3 regions of the Paenibacillus sp. LBL genome follow, and region 3 is predicted to be linked to each of the others. Evidence: riboswitches for the same ligand, from Rfam matches in the RefSeq annotation. Region 3 holds a riboswitch; each other region holds the start of a gene.
What was found. Region 3 has a riboswitch for ZMP and ZTP ahead of M2277_RS06070 (bifunctional 5,10-methylenetetrahydrofolate dehydrogenase/5,10-methenyltetrahydrofolate cyclohydrolase). Riboswitches for the same ligand answer to the same signal wherever they lie in the genome.
Positions count from the first base shown of each region.

Region 1 (5,601 bases), 230 kb from region 3:
AGGACGGCTGTAGTAAGGTGTGACTACCAATACGGCATTGGCACCGATAAGCGCTGCCTGTTCCGTCCGTTTCACGCTGGAGACCGTATCGTTCGTTCCTGTACCGATGACCAGCGGCAATTGCCGCTTGCCCAGAATTCTCCGGGTTTCCCCTGTAAGCCGAACAACCTCCTCCCACGTAACCGTTGGCGCCTCGCCGGTCGTACCGTTGATGACCAAACCCTGAATGTCATGGGTTAACAAGTTCTCTACATAACGTTGATACGAAATAAGGTCCAGCTCATAATCCTGTGAAAAGGGTGTAATGACAGGCACATAAATTCCATGCAGCTGCTGCTCATTCAACATGGCCCTTCCTCCATTTCATTGGTTGTGGTTATACTGTATCATGGCAATCAGGATCAGTGTTATCTATAATAATAGATAATTATTATCAATATTATTGATAAGGAGAGCGAGATGGAACTCATCTACCTGCAAACATTCAAGGAAGTGGCGGATCGTCAAAGTTTCACGAAAGCTGCGGAGGAGTTAGGATATGCTCAATCCAGCGTAACCACTCAGATTCAGAAGCTGGAGAAGGAATATGGCGTCAAGCTGTTTGAGCGATACGGCAAAGGTCTGCGGTTGACGAAGTCCGGAGAGGAGCTTCTGAAGTATGCAGTTCAGATGCTGGACCTGTTCCAGCAGTCGAAGGAAAAGCTGACCAAACAAGGCGGGGGCACCTTATCGATAGGGACCATCGACTCGTTAGCCGCTTATTTTCTTCCGCCGGTCGTACATCGGCTGAGACATCAATATGAGGATCTTTCCATTCGTTTGCAGCCAGATCGTGAAGACCGCATTGTGAGTAAAGTGAGGGAAGGCGAGTACGATATGGGTCTCATGCTGGAACATAACCCGTCTGATGCATCCTTAACATGGATTCGAATCAGGGAGGAACCTCTATTACTGGTCGCTCACCCGAATCATCCTCTGCATGTTCATCCCGTCATTAAGCTTGAACATCTGGCTGATGTAGAATGGATTATGACCGAGGATAGCTGCAATTATCGTATCATGCTGGAAAAGGTCCTTCGTGCCCGCGGCGTTCCCTTACGTATAGGATTGGAATTAGGCAATCCCGAAGCGATTAAGCGCTATGTCATGTCCGGTTCGGGGATTTCGCTGTTGCCCCGCATGGTAGCCGAAGCGGAAATCAAGCGGGGAGAGCTGGCTGTTCTTCCCTTTATCCATCCGGATATCCGACTGGACATACAGATGGTGATACATCCTAAGAAATGGATCTCGCATGCGCAGAGAGATTTCATCGATATGATGATATCCAAACCCTAGAAAAAGCTCTGTCCGATGATATTGCATTTAAGGGAAAGATTAAGTATGATTTAGCTAACAATGTATAGGTTTATGTGTGACTGGCGTAGCATGGGGGACCATGAGGGAGCACATGGATGACAACGGCCGTACGCCTGGGCAGAGGTAAGGGAAGCTTATTTCCCTTACCTCTTTTATTATTCTAATGACTTCTATCATCTCTGAAACTATGAAAGAAAGGGGATATCACAACGATGTTGAAAACGAAGAAAATACTGCTGCTAGGATCAGGAGAACTGGGAAAAGAGGTTGTCATCGAGGCACAGAGACTGGGCGTTGAAACCATCGCCGTTGATCGTTATGCCGATGCTCCCGCCATGCATGTCGCCCATCGCAGTTATGTCATTGATATGCTGGATGGGGATAAGCTGCGCGAGATCATAGAGCAGGAGAAGCCGGATTTGATCGTTCCCGAGATTGAAGCACTGGCAACGTCGGAGCTTGTGAAGCTGGAGGAAGAGGGATACCGCGTTATTCCTACCGCGAGAGCCGCGAAACTGACGATGGATCGGGAAGGCATCCGCCGACTGGCGTCGGAGAAGCTGGGGCTGCCGACTGCGGGTTATCGGTTTGCCGATACGTATGAGGAGTTTGTTCAGGCTGTGCGGGAGATGGGATTTCCGTGTGTCATTAAACCGCTTATGAGCTCATCCGGCAAAGGCCAGAGTGTCTGCCGCTCAGTAGATGAGATCGCGTCCTGCTGGAATATTGCCATGGAAGGCGGCCGGGTGCAGAACGGGAGAGTGATCATTGAGGAATTTATTACGTTTCAATCCGAGATAACACTTCTGACGGTTCGCTCTGTGAGTGGGACAAACTACTGCGCGCCAATCGGGCATATCCAGGAGAGTGGAGACTACATCGAATCCTGGCAGCCGCATAACATGTCGGAAGAGCAGATTGAGGAAGCCAAAGGTATAGCAAAGGCGATTACCGACGAGCTTGGCGGGTTCGGATTGTTTGGGGTAGAGCTGTTCTTGACCGAGAACAAAGTGTACTTCAGTGAAGTATCTCCAAGGCCGCATGATACCGGCTTGGTTACGCTTGTCACACAAAACCTGTCCGAATTTGCGCTTCATGTACGTGCCATTCTCGGGTATCCGATACCCGAGATCGAATGGATCACGCCTGGAGCCAGCCGGCCGTTGAAAGCACCGAAAGAGCTGGAACATTATACGGTTACCGGTGCTGAGCGGGCACTTGCCGTTCCGAACACTCAGCTGCGCATTTTTGGCAAGCCTGTAACCAAGGTCGGAAGACGCGTCGCGGTTGCGCTGTCCACGGCCAGCCATGTAGAAGAGGCACGTTCACGTGCAAAAAAAGCATGGGAGATGCTTGCTGTAGAAAAAGTTTAATCGCTTAAAGTGTAACCTTTCTTGCTTGTCCCTCTTGATCATGTTCTAAGGTCAACCGGCACTTCCCGGTTGGCCTATTTCTATAGGAAGCAGCCGCGAGCATCCGTTTCGCTATTGCCGTGCCGTGGTGCCGAGACGAGTATATGTAATTTAAAAATTAATAATAAATATGCAGAAATTTACGATCGTTCATGATAAGATACACAGGAATACGATGGTCCACATCCCGATAATCCCATCATTTGGGGCCTTATCACGGGATTCATTTCAACATATAAATAGAACGCTCTACAGGCATAGGAGAAATAACATGAGAGATATGACACAGGGAAGTCCGATCAAGCTGATCGTGATGTTTACGATTCCGCTCTTAATCGGTAATGTTTTTCAGCAGTTTTACAATATGGCAGATACACTCATCGTGGGACGGACAATTGGGGTGGACGCACTTGCAGCCGTAGGTTCGACAGGCAGCATTTTGTTCTTTGTCATCGGTTTTGCCCAAGGCTTGACCGCAGGATTGTCCATCATAACGGCTCAGCGCTTCGGTGCAAAAGATATCGCAGGTATCCGTAAAAGTGTCGGCACGAGCATCTGGATCAGCCTTGTCTTCACCATTTTTCTAACCGTTGTCAGTGTGATGTTTACGAGACCGGTGCTTGAGATGATGAATACGCCGGCTGAAATATTGGATGATGCCTACTCCTATTTGATTGTTATCAACTGGGGTGTTGGCGCAGCCGTTCTGTTCAACTTGTTGGCCAATCTGCTCAGAGCGCTAGGGGACAGCCGAACGCCGCTGCTCTTCTTAGTGGTTGCAAGCATTCTGAATATTGTACTGGATCTGCTGTTTATTCTTGTATTCAAGATGGGCGTAGCAGGAGCAGGACTTGCGACGGTTGTATCACAGCTGTTCTCCTGCTTGCTGTGTCTGATCTATATTCACAAAAAAGTACCGCTGCTGCAGTTCAAGAACGCGGATTGGTCCATAGACTGGACATTTATCCGCCAGCATATGTGGATCGGCTTTCCCATGGGCTTCCAAGCCTCCATCATTGCGATCGGAGCCATCATTCTTCAGATTACGCTGAATGGACTCGGTGCAACCGCCGTAGCTGCATACACCGCAGCTCAGAAAATTGATATGCTCGCGACCCAGCCTATGAGCTCCTTTGGCATTACGATGGCAACGTTTGCGGCTCAGAATTATGGGGCAAACCGAATAGATCGAATCAGGCTGGGGGTTAAACAGTGCATTTGGCTCTCGGGATCGTTCAGCATCGCCGTGGGATTGCTGGTCATATTCGCGGGTCCTGCCGCGGTCAGTCTGTTTGTCGGTCAGGGTCAGGAGGAATTGCTATCGCTCAGCAGGCTGTACTTCTTATCGAACGGAAGCACCTATTTACTCCTGTCGCTGTTGTTTATATACCGCTTCACCCTCCAAGGCTTGGGACAGAGCTTTATTCCAACGGTGGCAGGCATTATGGAGCTGATCATGCGCGTTCTGGCTGCCATCTTCCTGACCGCACAGATCGGTTTCCTCGGTGCAAGCCTGGCTAATCCGCTGGCATGGTTAGGTGCAGTCATCCCGCTCGGCATCGCCTATTATATGAGTATCAAGAGGTTGAGCAAGCCCGCTGCATCTACATCGATAGCGGTTCATGCTTAAGGAACAAGATTCAATGGATAACGGAGAACGAATGATGACTCTAAGAACAGGAATCCACCTGTTTGATCAGAGGCACATTCGTTCTTTTTTTGTAACTTTGTAACGGCTTGAAAAAAACGTAAAAGTCAGACATTCCAAATTGCAGGACGGCGATGTAAGATCTTTTTAGATCCATTAAGCTATTAACGGACGAAAACAGGAGGGGTCGCATTGTATAAAGTGCTGTTAGTGGATGATGAAGCCGATGTGCGGGAAGGGCTCGTACAGGAAATACACTGGGGAGCATGCGGATTCACCATCGAGGGTACGGCGGAGAACGGAAGAGAGGCTGTGGAACTTGCAGAGCGACTCGAGCCGGATGTTGTCATTACTGATATCAGTATGCCATTTCAGGACGGACTTCAGTTAGCCGCATGGCTTCGGGAGCATCAGCCGCTATGCAAAATTGTCATACTGACAGGCTACGATGAATTTGATTATGCCCGCCAAGCGATTACGCTCCGTGTGGATGAATATTTGCTTAAACCATTCTCTGCGGACAGCTTCATGGAGCTATTGCATAAGATCAAAGACAAAATCGATAGGGAGGTTGCCGAACGCGAGGATGTAAGACAGCTGAAGGAGCATTACCGCACAAGTCTGCCCTTGCTTCGGGAATCGTTCCTAGCATCGCTGCTCACCCGTAAATTACCCCGTACGATTATCGAGGAGAAGACTCGAAACTATGGGCTCCCATCGAATGGAGCCTGCTATTTGGCGTCGGTATTGGCCTTGTATCCGGCGGCTGAGGATAAGGAGAAGACTTCTTCAAGCTCGCTGCGCCATTCAGGCGATCTGGATTTAATGCTGCACGCCATGTTGAACATAGCCAAAGAACTCATGGATCCTCTTTCTTATGGAAGCGCATTCATCTATCAGGATAGCATTGTGTTATTGACTGCGAATGACGGGCGTGAGGATGAGGCATGGTTTAACGATCTGCAGGTCACTCTGGACCGTCTATTAAAAAGCGTCCTTCACTACTTGAAGCTGTCGGTTACGATAGGCGTTGGCTCCAAGGTTCGGCATCTGTCCGATCTCAAGCATTCCTATCAAGATGCTCTGCTGGCACTGGATTACAGACTGATTCTCGGTGCCGAGAAAGTCATCTTCATTGATGATGTGGAGAGCCCGAGGCAGGAGGGAGTTCGTCTGGATGAGCTG
Region 1 covers NZ_JARXYU010000002.1:407,538-413,138, forward strand. Annotated here, with positions in the region: gene dapA (4-hydroxy-tetrahydrodipicolinate synthase) at 1-348, opposite strand, end outside; gene M2277_RS06940 (LysR family transcriptional regulator) at 460-1,335, shown strand; ZMP/ZTP riboswitch at 1,402-1,482, shown strand; gene purT (phosphoribosylglycinamide formyltransferase 2) at 1,569-2,729, shown strand; gene M2277_RS06950 (MATE family efflux transporter) at 3,040-4,398, shown strand; gene M2277_RS06955 (response regulator) at 4,609-5,601, shown strand, end outside.
Region 1: it holds a riboswitch for ZMP and ZTP, as region 3 does, so the genes downstream of both, purT (phosphoribosylglycinamide formyltransferase 2) here and M2277_RS06070 (bifunctional 5,10-methylenetetrahydrofolate dehydrogenase/5,10-methenyltetrahydrofolate cyclohydrolase) in region 3, are expected to answer to the same signal.

Region 2 (5,601 bases), on a different contig from region 3:
ATAGGTCTTGAAGGACGGATCCAATGCTTCACCAAGGGCCACAGCCTTGGAAGCAATGACATGCATCAGCGGTCCGCCCTGGGAACCCGGGAATACCGCTTTATCGATCGCTTGTGCCCAAGCTTTTTTGCACAGAATCATACCGCCGCGAGGCCCGCGAAGCGTCTTATGCGTTGTGGTGGTAACAAAATGAGCATGTGGAACCGGACTCGGATGAAGACCCGCCGCAACAAGACCTGCAATATGAGCCATATCGACCATGAATAACGCACCAACGTCGTTCGCGATGGCCGCAAGTTTTTCAAAATCAATGATACGTGGGTAGGCACTTGCTCCAGCCACGATCATGCGAGGACGATGCTTGAAGGCCGCTTTGCGAACTTCATCGTAATCGATCAGGAACGTATCTTCTTGCACGCCGTAAGCAACGAAGTTGTACAGAAGGCCCGAAGCGTTAACAGGACTTCCGTGAGTCAAATGGCCGCCATGAGCGAGGTTCATGCCAAGAACGGTATCTCCAGGCTTGAGCGCAGCCAAATACACCGCCATGTTCGCTTGTGCACCGGAATGCGGCTGCACGTTCACATGCTCGGCACCGAACAATTCCTTGGCACGGTCACGGGCGATATCCTCCACGATATCCACACGCTCACAACCACCGTAGTAGCGTTTGCCAGGGTAGCCTTCCGCATATTTATTCGTCAGCACGGTCCCCATTGCTTCCATAACCGCTTCGCTGACAATATTCTCCGAGGCGATCAGCTCAATATTGCTGCGTTGACGCTTCAGTTCCAAATCCATTGCTTCCAGTACAGCCGGGTCATTCTTCCGCAAATGTTCCATCATGTTCATATCCTCCCATAATCCATCGTTATTTTGGTTGCCAAATTAAAACTACAGATATAACAAATAACAAAAAAGCGAGCTTTCATTCGAATCAATCGCACTGCGCCCCATCATCCTTCTGCTCGAACCGGTACACCGCACGCTCCCCGCCAATCAGCTTCGGCCGGGTATAGGCAGCCGTAACGCGAGCCTCACCAACATAACGCACGCTTGGCCGGAAAGGTACCGCCACTCGCCGCAAATGCATGCCGATCAGCGTCTCGCCAATATCGACTCCTGCATGAGCTTCAATGGATTCCGCAAGGCAAGGCTCCTTCATGCTGCGATAGGCCGCCGAAGCCATAGATCCGCCTGCTCCCGGTATGGGAACAGCCGCCACTTCCGTCAAGCGCAGCCGCTCAAGCAGATCGCGCTCCATGACAAGTGCACGGTTCAAATGCTCACAGCATTGATAAGCCACAGCAAAACCGAACTCCGCTTGAACTTCGGCGATGCCTTGGAGAAGCTGCTGCGCAGTCTCAAGCGCGCCGCCTGTACCGATCCGGCGGCCGACCACTTCGCTGGTGCTGGCCCCGATGACCAGAACTTTACCCGGGCCCAAAACAGCCGCTTCGGCCAGTTCGCGGACAATGCCCGCTGTCTGTTCATTCAAGGAAATCTTGGAGATGTCCGTCATGTCACAGTCCTCCCGATGTTTTTTTCACAGAAGCACTTCATTCCCTCATCACGATAAGCCGCGATGAATAACATACTGATCGACACGAACTATCGCAATCCGTTCTTCAGGTAACGCTCCTCGATGGCTTTGATCTTGTTCACTCGGCCGACATGGCGTTCGCCTTGGCTGAAATCCGTTGTCAGCCATGCGCTTACGATCTCTGCTGCAAGTCCGGGACCGACTACGCGTTCACCCAGTGCAATCACATTGCTGTCATTATGTTCGCGCGTCGCTTTTGCCGAGAACACATCATGGGTCAGCGCGCAGCGGATACCGGGCACCTTGTTGGCCGCGATACTCATGCCAATCCCTGTACCGCAGATCAGAATGCCGCGATCCGCTTCACCCGAGACCACCTTCTCGCACACCGGAAGCGCATAATCGGGATAATCCACAGAATCGGAGCAGCCGCAGCCAAGATCCTCCACCTCATGTCCCAGACCCCGAATGACCTCCACGATCTCCTCTTTCAGACGAATGCCGGCATGATCCGTACCCAATGCGATTTTCATCTATGAAAAACCCCCTCGTATGTTCGCTTTTGCGTTTTAGCTTGTTCCATTATAACTCAAATTCCGCGCAAAAGACGAAAAAAGAGCAGTCGGCGCACGTGTTGTGCTCCAAATGCTCTTTGCCCAGGCGACCGGCCGTATATTCCGATGCTCCATCGTGGTTTCATCCACTTCGTCGCCAGTTACACCGGATCCTTTGTTTTTCACCTTCATCTTAAATCAATACGGGGTGAAAGGCAAGCGGCTTTTTAGCCCAATTATACGCTCGCTTCTAAACACAAAGGGGTCGCCCTATTTATGCCGCTCGGACTCCAGCTTGTCCAGCAATCGGAATAACGCCGTCCGAATTTCGGCCGCTGTCGCTTCGTATTCTTCCCGCGAACCGCCGAACGGATCGGAAATATCAAAGCTCGGAATGCGCTGACGCAGCTCAATCAGGCGTTCCCGATCGCTGTCACTTACATCCCTTCCGAGAGATCGGGCCAGCTCCAGCGTTGCATATAGGCTATCCTGCTCCTGCAGATCTTCGAGCACCCTGCGGTCATCCTCAACGAATTCCTTCAGCGTGTGCATCTTGTCTGCCGCATGCGGAAACTGACGAATGGCATACTGCTTATGCGACTGGGTCAACGTAAGAATCAGATCTGCCCACTCTACCAGTTGCGCCGTCAGAGGTTTGGACACCAAGCGGTCCTGGATATCCTGATCCCGAAGTATCGATTCCGCGTGATGGGACACCGGCATTCCATCCACGGCCGATACACCTGCCGAACGAATCTCCAGCGGAGTTCCCCGCTGCTTGGACAGCTTGCGCAGCATCCCTTCAGCCATTGGACTGCGGCAAGTATTTCCCGTGCAAACAAACAGTATATTTTTCACAGTCCCGTTCCTCCTGTTAGTAGGTTCTTTGGGGATATTGTATCAAATATTGCGTTAAATGATAAACATGATGCCGAAGATGACCAAAATGAGTCCTCCGAGCATCTCGCCATACTCCCCCAGCTTATCGCTTACCTGGCGACCCAGCAGCAAGCCGAGAATCGACATCAAGCCGCCCACGATACCGAAAGAGACCACAATCAACCAAACATCATCCACGAACATGCCAAGCGAAACCCCCACCGAGAACGAATCGATGCTGACGCTGAGGGAAAACAGCAGCATGGCCAAAAAGGCGGTTGGATGAATTCGCTGGCCTTCTCCGCCACGCAAGGCATTATAAATCATATGTCCACCCAGCAGGAGCAGCAGCCCACCGGCTGCAAGCCCTGTAACGTGGCCCAATAATATTCCCACATAATGGCCGGCAAATAAACCCAGCAGGGGCATTAGCATATGAAACAGCGCAATCATGAAACTAATGCCCAGCATATAGCCAAGGCGCATGCCGCTTCTCATCCCGACTCCGATTCCAAGCGAAAATGCGTCTAGCCCGAGTGCAACCGCCATCAGCAGAATCGCCGCAAGCTGTCCCGATTGGACAGACGCCTCCAACATGCTCATTCCCCCAAGTCCCATGGTCTTGTACACCATATGCGGACAAGGGTTAAATGATTCCAAAACCGTTTATTCGACTGGGGAATCCCGGCAAAGCCTCCCCTTTCTCTTGCAGATTACGAGAAAGGATTGAGAGAATCACTCACAAACTGGTGCCAGGACTTGGAGTTCAATCTACATTGATGATGTGGTGTCCCGCGGCCTTCAGCAGCCGGTTCATGACGGCTGCGCCAACGCCCCGATCCGGGCACGCTTCGGCCAGGATGAAGGTCGCGCCTTCGTCATCGAAGTGACGAAGGCCGGCGTACAGCCGGCGGGCCGCTTCCTCCGGCGCGGCCAGGCTGCCGAGCGAGACGGCAACGTCCGCGCGGTAGTGGCCGATGTGCTCGTCGAACGACAGCACACCGGTCACTTCTCCGCGCCGGGCGGCCGCCTCAAGCTCGGCCGCAATGCGTGCCGACACGGCGTCGGCACGCGGGCCCTGCACCACGCACATCGCACCCTTCGGTGCGTAGTGCGTGTACTTCATGCCCGGCGAGCGCGGCGCCGGGCCTTCCGCCTCCCCGGCGGCGCGCTGCAGCGCCGGGTCGAGGCGCACGCTTGCCGCTACGGCGGCAAGCTGCTCGGCCGTGACGCCGCCGGGGCGGAGCACCGTCACGGCGCCATCCTCGCCGACCTGCACAACGGTCGACTCGACGCCCACCCCGGCAGGGCCGCCGTCAAGCACGCCGTCAATGTAACCGGCGAGATCTGCCAGCACATGGCTGGCCAGCGTCGGGCTCGGCCGGCCCGAGCGGTTGGCGCTCGGTGCAGCAAGCGGACGCCCTGCAGCGCTGATCAGGGCAAGCGCAACGCTGTGATCAGGCATCCGCACAGCAACGGTATCCAGACCAGCGGTTACACGCGGTGACACAGCGTCCCGCTTCACGGGTAGTACCAGCGACAAAGGTCCGGGCCAAAAGGAGTCCATCAGCGCCCTTTCCGTTTCGTTCACATGCTGGACCAAACCCTCAAGCTGCGCAAGCTCCGAAATATGGACAATCAACGGATTGTCCGCCGGACGCCCCTTCGCGGCAAAGATGCGCTCCACCGCTTCGGTATTGCCCGCATCGGCACCGAGGCCATACACCGTTTCGGTCGGAAACGCCACCGTGCCGCCCTGGGCCAACACCAACCCGGCTTCCTGAAGCTCCGGCTCCGCCGCCATTTTCAAGCTCTCCTGGAAGAGCGAGGTTGGTACATGCCAAACCTTGGTTGTTGTCTCTGAATTATGGATGCCGCCATTCCGCTGTCCTTGTTGCAATACGTCATTTCCGTTCTGTTCCATACCTACCCCAAGCTTTCTGTATATAAAATATATAAACATCAAATTCCGTTTTGCGCTTACTTCAAAAATAAAAAGTGCTTTGGTTCTTCAGTCCCGTGCCAGTTCCAATCGAAACCAGTCGCGCCAAAGAGAAAGCACTCTTCTATACTAAAGTTTATCATACACCGTCAGGATTGAACATCAATCCGCTCCTAATCCTTAAAACAGGCTCGCCACCCAATTCCAAATCCCCAGAAACATATCCCACAGAAAGAACCGAACTTCAGGTTTACTATCGCCTGCATTCTTCGGAGTTTCCTCCTGAGGCGTTTCGCCAGCGTCGGCAGAAGCCGTTTGGACACCCGTGTCAACGGATTGTGCCGCAGCATCCCCGCTGCCGCCATCAATGAAGCAGAGCGGCGGGAACAAAACACACCACCAGTTTTGGCCTTGGCCTTCGCCTAAAGTGATCCGCAGCGCATCATAGTCGCCGGCCGGATAGACCGTTCCCCCGTACAGCTTGGTTGGGAACGGCACTACGCCAAGCTCCACTTGATAACTGTAGGTAATGCCTCTTTTTCTCAATTCTTCCCCTACCAGCTGACGGATTTCCGGAAGATGCTGACGGGTTTCTTCTTTGGCATCTTCAAGGCTCTGCGGATTCTCCAGCTGAAGAACCCAGAGCTGCATTTGCTCAACGACCGCGTCACGAATCTCTCGTT
Region 2 covers NZ_JARXYU010000008.1:167,351-172,951, reverse strand. Annotated here, with positions in the region: gene M2277_RS18540 (serine hydroxymethyltransferase) at 1-846, opposite strand, end outside; gene M2277_RS18535 (TIGR01440 family protein) at 938-1,522, opposite strand; gene rpiB (ribose 5-phosphate isomerase B) at 1,612-2,076, opposite strand; ZMP/ZTP riboswitch at 2,191-2,272, opposite strand; gene M2277_RS18525 (low molecular weight protein arginine phosphatase) at 2,368-2,955, opposite strand; gene M2277_RS18520 (manganese efflux pump MntP) at 3,010-3,573, opposite strand; gene M2277_RS18515 (L-threonylcarbamoyladenylate synthase) at 3,743-4,900, opposite strand; gene spoIIR (stage II sporulation protein R) at 5,099-5,601, opposite strand, start outside.
Region 2: it holds a riboswitch for ZMP and ZTP, as region 3 does, so the genes downstream of both, rpiB (ribose 5-phosphate isomerase B) here and M2277_RS06070 (bifunctional 5,10-methylenetetrahydrofolate dehydrogenase/5,10-methenyltetrahydrofolate cyclohydrolase) in region 3, are expected to answer to the same signal.

Region 3 (5,601 bases):
AAATGACCTGGTATTGCCCGGAGTTGAAAAAAGCTCCCTTAACCTTATCGATCTGCTCAACCTTCTTCTGGTCAATCTTCTTCTGATCATAAACCATGATTCTCAGTCTGGTTGCACAATGGGCAAAGGAAGCGATGTTCTCCCTGCCGCCAATGGCTTCCACTACCTGCCTTGCGATTTCCCGATTATCCGCTGCCATGTTCATACATCCCCTTCTTTATCTTTTACGGCTTCGGTCAGATCCCATTTCGCGACCTTCAAGCCGGCACTGCCGTTCTGTACAAAAAATCGAATATTTCGGCTCTCCCACTTCGGAAAAATCCGGCTTGTAAACACCTCTTCGCCATCGTTGATGAACAGCTCGACCGAAGAGATGTCCACAAACAGATGAAATTTGATCGAATTTCTTTCGGTTGGCAGCTTACAGGATCGAACCGTTCCGTAATCACTGACAATCGATGCTCCCGAAGAAGAGCGATCCAGCGTAACCTTCCGTTTGCCGGATTCATATCGAATAACGGTTCGTTCCCCTTCGCCAGCCCGAAATTCAATGCCAACAACGTCCGCTTCGATTGCTTGGAACTCGCATATCATCTCGAATGCGGTCCCTTGCACCCCCTTGTAACTCTTCACTTCGCTGTGAAGCGTATCCGCTGCCTCTGCGACCTTGTTGCGGAGCACCTGAAGCTCGGGGACCGGCTGTTGATTCAACCTGCCTTCACGGAACGTAAGCATACGAGGAAGCGTCAAACAATGGGCCCAGCCATGCGAGTCGGTGGGATACCCGATATCCGGCAAACCCATCCAGCCCACCATGATGCGCCGGTCTTTCTCATCCAGCATGGTCTGCGGCGCGTAGAAATCAAAACCTCTGTCCAGCTCGCAAAAGGAGCCGTGATCCAACTCCAGCGTATCCCTCTTCAGCGGTTTACCTGAAATATAGCCGGATTGATATATGTTTTGAAAATGGTCATCCTCCGGAAGCAGCCCTTGTGGTGAAAACAGCAGCACCCCTTGGCCTTCCAGTTCAAAATAGTCAGGGCATTCCCACATATAGCCGAAATGCTCAAGACGGGTTTGAATCTCCCCTTTGAATTCCCAAGACAGCAAATCCGAAGATTCGTAGATGACTGCCGAACCGGTCTGATCAACCCTTTGGGCGCCGATGACGAACCGGTATTTGTCTTGGTCTTTCCATACTTTCGGATCCCGGAAGTGTTCGGTATATCCGTCCGGCACATGATCGATCAGCGGCTTATCAAGCTTCGTGATCGATCCGTCGCGGTCCATCACAGCCATGCATTGATAAGATTGCCTGTTCCATTCCTCGTCCCGGGCATTCCCGGTATATAACAGATACAGTTTGTTGTCTTTCACGATCCCGCTGCCTGAATATGCGCCATAAGCATCAAACAGCTGCCCTGGTTCAATGGCGATGCCTTTGTTATGCCAATGCACCAGATCCTTCGAGGAAGTATGATACCAATATTTCAAGCCATGAAACGTCCCCAAAGGAAACCATTGATAAAACAAGTGATATTCCCCGTTATAATAAGAAAATCCGTTGGGATCATTCATCAACCCCATGACGGGCTGTATGTGAAACGTCTGTCTCCATTCGCTTCGTCTCGCCTGCCTCCTTAATGAAGCAATCTCTTCGGGAGAAGCCTGATTCAGGCGGCGGTATTTCAGTTCTCTGTCCATATCTCTTCTCCTTATAAATGGGCTAACTAAAGAATCAAACAGACGTGCTGCAGGTGTACGTGAACAAAACCAATCATAGTGGAACCGGTTCCAATCAAGTTTAAAAATAATGAACTCAGTTCCATTACAAGCAGCAAACGCCTGAGTTGGAACCGGTTCCGTTTTTAGTATAAAATAACTAATTCAGATTGTCAACGCTTTCCCGATGAATCATCTCGCAATTCATGACCGTCAGGAGATCCGCAGGCTCGTCGTTGACCAGCTTGATAATATGCTGTGCAGCGAGGTGCCCCGCTTGAAAATATCCATATTTAACCGTGGTCAATCCGGGGTGAATCACCTCGGTTACATCGTATCCGCCAAATCCGGTAACGGAGAGTTCGCTGGGAATTTGAATGCCCTTCATATGCGCAGCTTTCATCACGCCAAGCGCGATGTTGTCCGTGGCGCAGACCACCGCCGTTGGCAGCGTTCGATTAGATTGGAAAATCGTCAACGCGGTCTGAACGCCATCTGACATTTTAAATCCACTTTCATAGAGATCGAGATTCACTTCCACACCAACATGCTCGCTCACCGCTTTCAGAAATCCTTCCTTTCGTTTGACCCCAACTGCAACGTCTTTTTCCGTAACACCAATATAAGCTATGTTACGATGTCCCTTGGACAGTACATAACGCCCCATGTCATAGCCTGCGGCATAGTCGTTATAAATCATGCTGTGAACATCCTTGTGCTGTTGTCCGAGCAGAAGAACGGGAATGCCGATCTCTTTAATCGCGGCAAGATGCGTCTCCGTCACCTGTGTGGCGAATAGAATGATCCCTGATATTTTTTGTCTGGCGAGGTCATACAGCGCCTCAATCTCTCGGGATAAATCCTGGCTTGCATTAATGATGAGAAGCTGATATCCGTGTTCCCTTAGTTCTTCGTCCATTCCGGCCACGGTCTGCGATGCGGAAAATGAGTCCAGACGCGGCATAATGGTGCCGATCATACTGGTTTTTTTCGCTTTTAAGCTCTGTGCAAAAGAATTCGGAATATAGCCGGTTTCCTGAATGACCTGCTCAATCTTTCGGCGTGTCGCATGGCTTACGGATCCTCCGTTTAAGAAACGGGAGACCGTGCTTTTGGCAACTCCGGCTTTGTGAGCGATATCGGCGATCGTGTTCTTCATTCACTGATCACCGGAGCCGCACAACAGGCTTTGATTCGTGTATGCATGAAGCTCTCCCCTTCGATTTCGCATTTCTCTAACTATACCATGACCTCCGGGCGTCCGTGAAATTGCAGGCCTAGGGCCTATCATTTTATAGACCATACCTCTCTAAGATCCAAACTTTGGCGTTGATAAAGCGATTCGAAGGGGATTATTCTTGGTTCCCCTTAACTTAACATGTAGATGGTCTATGGCTTTCCCCTTAGACTTGCACGGTTCGCTCAGCCGATTCTACGGTATGCTTCAGCAGCGTAGCAATCGTAACAGGACCCACGCCGGCAGGTACCGGCGTAATCGCGGAAGCAGCCTTCGCGCAAGCTTCATAATCGCAGTCACCGATATTCCCTTTGTTATAGCCTGCATCCAATACAACGGCCCCCGGCTTGATCCAGTTCCCTTGAATAAAATTGGGTTTGCCTACGGCAGCAACAACAATATCCGCCTGCGAGACAATATTGGCGAGATCCTTCGTTCTCGAATGACAGATCGTAACCGTAGCATTGCGATTCAGCAGCATCATCGATACCGGCTTGCCGAGAATCGGACTGCGTCCAACAATGACGGCATGTTTCCCTTCAATCGGCAGGTTGTAATAATCCATAATCGCAAGTATCGCCGCAGGCGTACAGGAAGGATATTCGGCAAAACCAAACGCATTTTGCGAGAACCCAAGCGTGGTGACCCCGTCCACATCTTTTTCAATATGGATGGTATCAAAAGCCGCTCGTTCATCGATATGATGGGGTACCGGATGCTGCAGCAGAATGCCGTGAACATTGGGATCCTCATTCAGCTCTTGAATGGCTGCCATCAGTTCCTCCGTTGTTGTCGACTCGTCTAGCACCACTTTTTTAGATATAATTCCAAGCCGCTCACAGGCATTTCCCTTCATTCGCACATAGGTTGCCGAAGCCGGATCTTCTCCTACCAATATCGTTGCCAGGCAAGGGGTTACCCCTTTCTCCTTAAGCTCCTGCACCTTCACGGCCAGCTTGGCCTTGATATCGTCGGATACCAGCTTTCCATCCAAAATCACAGGTTCCTTACTCATTGCACATCCGCTCCTTCGCCATTGTTATTGTAATAAACATAAAGAGGCAAGGCGACATCTCTGTCTCCTTACCTCTTGCCCAGGCGTACGGCATATGATCCTATGTGCTCCCTCTTGGTGACCCAAGTTACGCCAGTAACACATAGATAACTTTTTTTAATATACCATGACTTTGGACTTCACGCTACCAGGATGATGCGCCCGTTCCAAATCGTAATCTTTTTGATTAAATTATTAAAAACACGTATGTTGCCGATTGTCCAAGCATAGAATGTGCTAAGAACATTTCGCTTCAGGAGGACTTGATGAGACATCCCGTTGTATTTAAAATGCTGCCCTTCATCCTGCCGCTTGTCTTCGTGATTCCGGTCTTAACGATATGGCTCCAAAATGGTTCTGGTTCCAGGCTCGTCGAAATCCTTGACATGCAGCAGGTCAAAACCATTTTTACTGGCATCTTCCTTGAGGCGCTACCTTTTGTTTTGCTAGGCGTGCTGCTCTCGTCCCTTCTGCAAATGTTTGTAAAAGAGCAATGGGTGCGCCGTCTTATACCCAAAAATCCGCTCATCGGCGTCTTGTTTGCTTCCATGCTGGGCATCGTGCTTCCCATATGTGAATGCGGGATGATACCGGTCGTCCGAAGGTTGATGTTAAAAGGAATGCCTGCCTACATCGCTGTCACCTTTATCCTCAGCGGCCCCATACTGAATCCGGTCGTGTTCGCCGCAACCATCATGGCCTTCCGCTCGCATCCCGAAGTGGTGATCGGCCGGATGGGACTAGCATTGGCCGTTGCCGTGACGATAGGTTTAATCGTATATGTATTCTCCAAACATAATCCGCTCAAGCGATCCTTTCAGGAGTTTACCGAACAGGGCTCCGTCAATGGGGGACGGAAAATGCATGAGCACCCTAAAACATGGAGGAGCATGTTTGTTCACGCCGGAGACGAATTAATTGAAATGACCAAGTATCTGGTTCTTGGCGCGTTCTTGACCGCCTGTATCCAATCCTTCATTCCAAGGGATGAATTGTTGGCATTAGGAAACGGTCCTGCCGCCTCTTATCTGTTCATGATGGGGTTTGCGTTTATATTGTCGCTCTGCTCGACTTCGGATGCCTTTGTCGCGTCTGCGTTCACGCACAGCTTTTCGGTCGGTCCGCTGGTTTCCTTTCTTGTTCTCGGCCCGATGCTGGATTTCAAAAGCTTGCTTATGCTGTCCGCTACGTTCAAGACCAAATTCGTAATCGGTCTAAGCCTGCTGGTTATCACGCTGGTCTTTATCGGCTCTATAGCCGTTGATGCTCTGTTTCGAGGTTAGCTTATTGGGGAGGAGGCTGATGTAAACGATGATTTCCAGCTTGGCTATACGGGGCCATTATGTGCTTCGGTCGCTGCTCATTGCAGCTCTTGCCTTCTATATCATGCATCTGAATGCTACAGATTCTCTTCATTATTACCTGGCTCCACACATGCAGACCCTGCTGCTGCTCTGTCCGGTCCCGCTTCTATTCATTGCATTCGGTATGCTGTGGCACGCTCTTGGGGGTGATACCGGAGAAGTGTGTGATTGCGAGCATCCCCTGCCTAACGGCTTTGTCAAAAACATGACCGTCTACGGGTTGT
Region 3 covers NZ_JARXYU010000002.1:178,441-184,041, reverse strand. Annotated here, with positions in the region: gene M2277_RS06085 (sucrose-specific PTS transporter subunit IIBC) at 1-205, opposite strand, end outside; gene M2277_RS06080 (glycoside hydrolase family 32 protein) at 202-1,704, opposite strand; gene M2277_RS06075 (LacI family DNA-binding transcriptional regulator) at 1,883-2,881, opposite strand; gene M2277_RS06070 (bifunctional 5,10-methylenetetrahydrofolate dehydrogenase/5,10-methenyltetrahydrofolate cyclohydrolase) at 3,126-3,974, opposite strand; ZMP/ZTP riboswitch at 4,045-4,124, opposite strand; gene M2277_RS06065 (permease) at 4,280-5,296, shown strand; gene M2277_RS06060 (TIGR03943 family putative permease subunit) at 5,325-5,601, shown strand, end outside.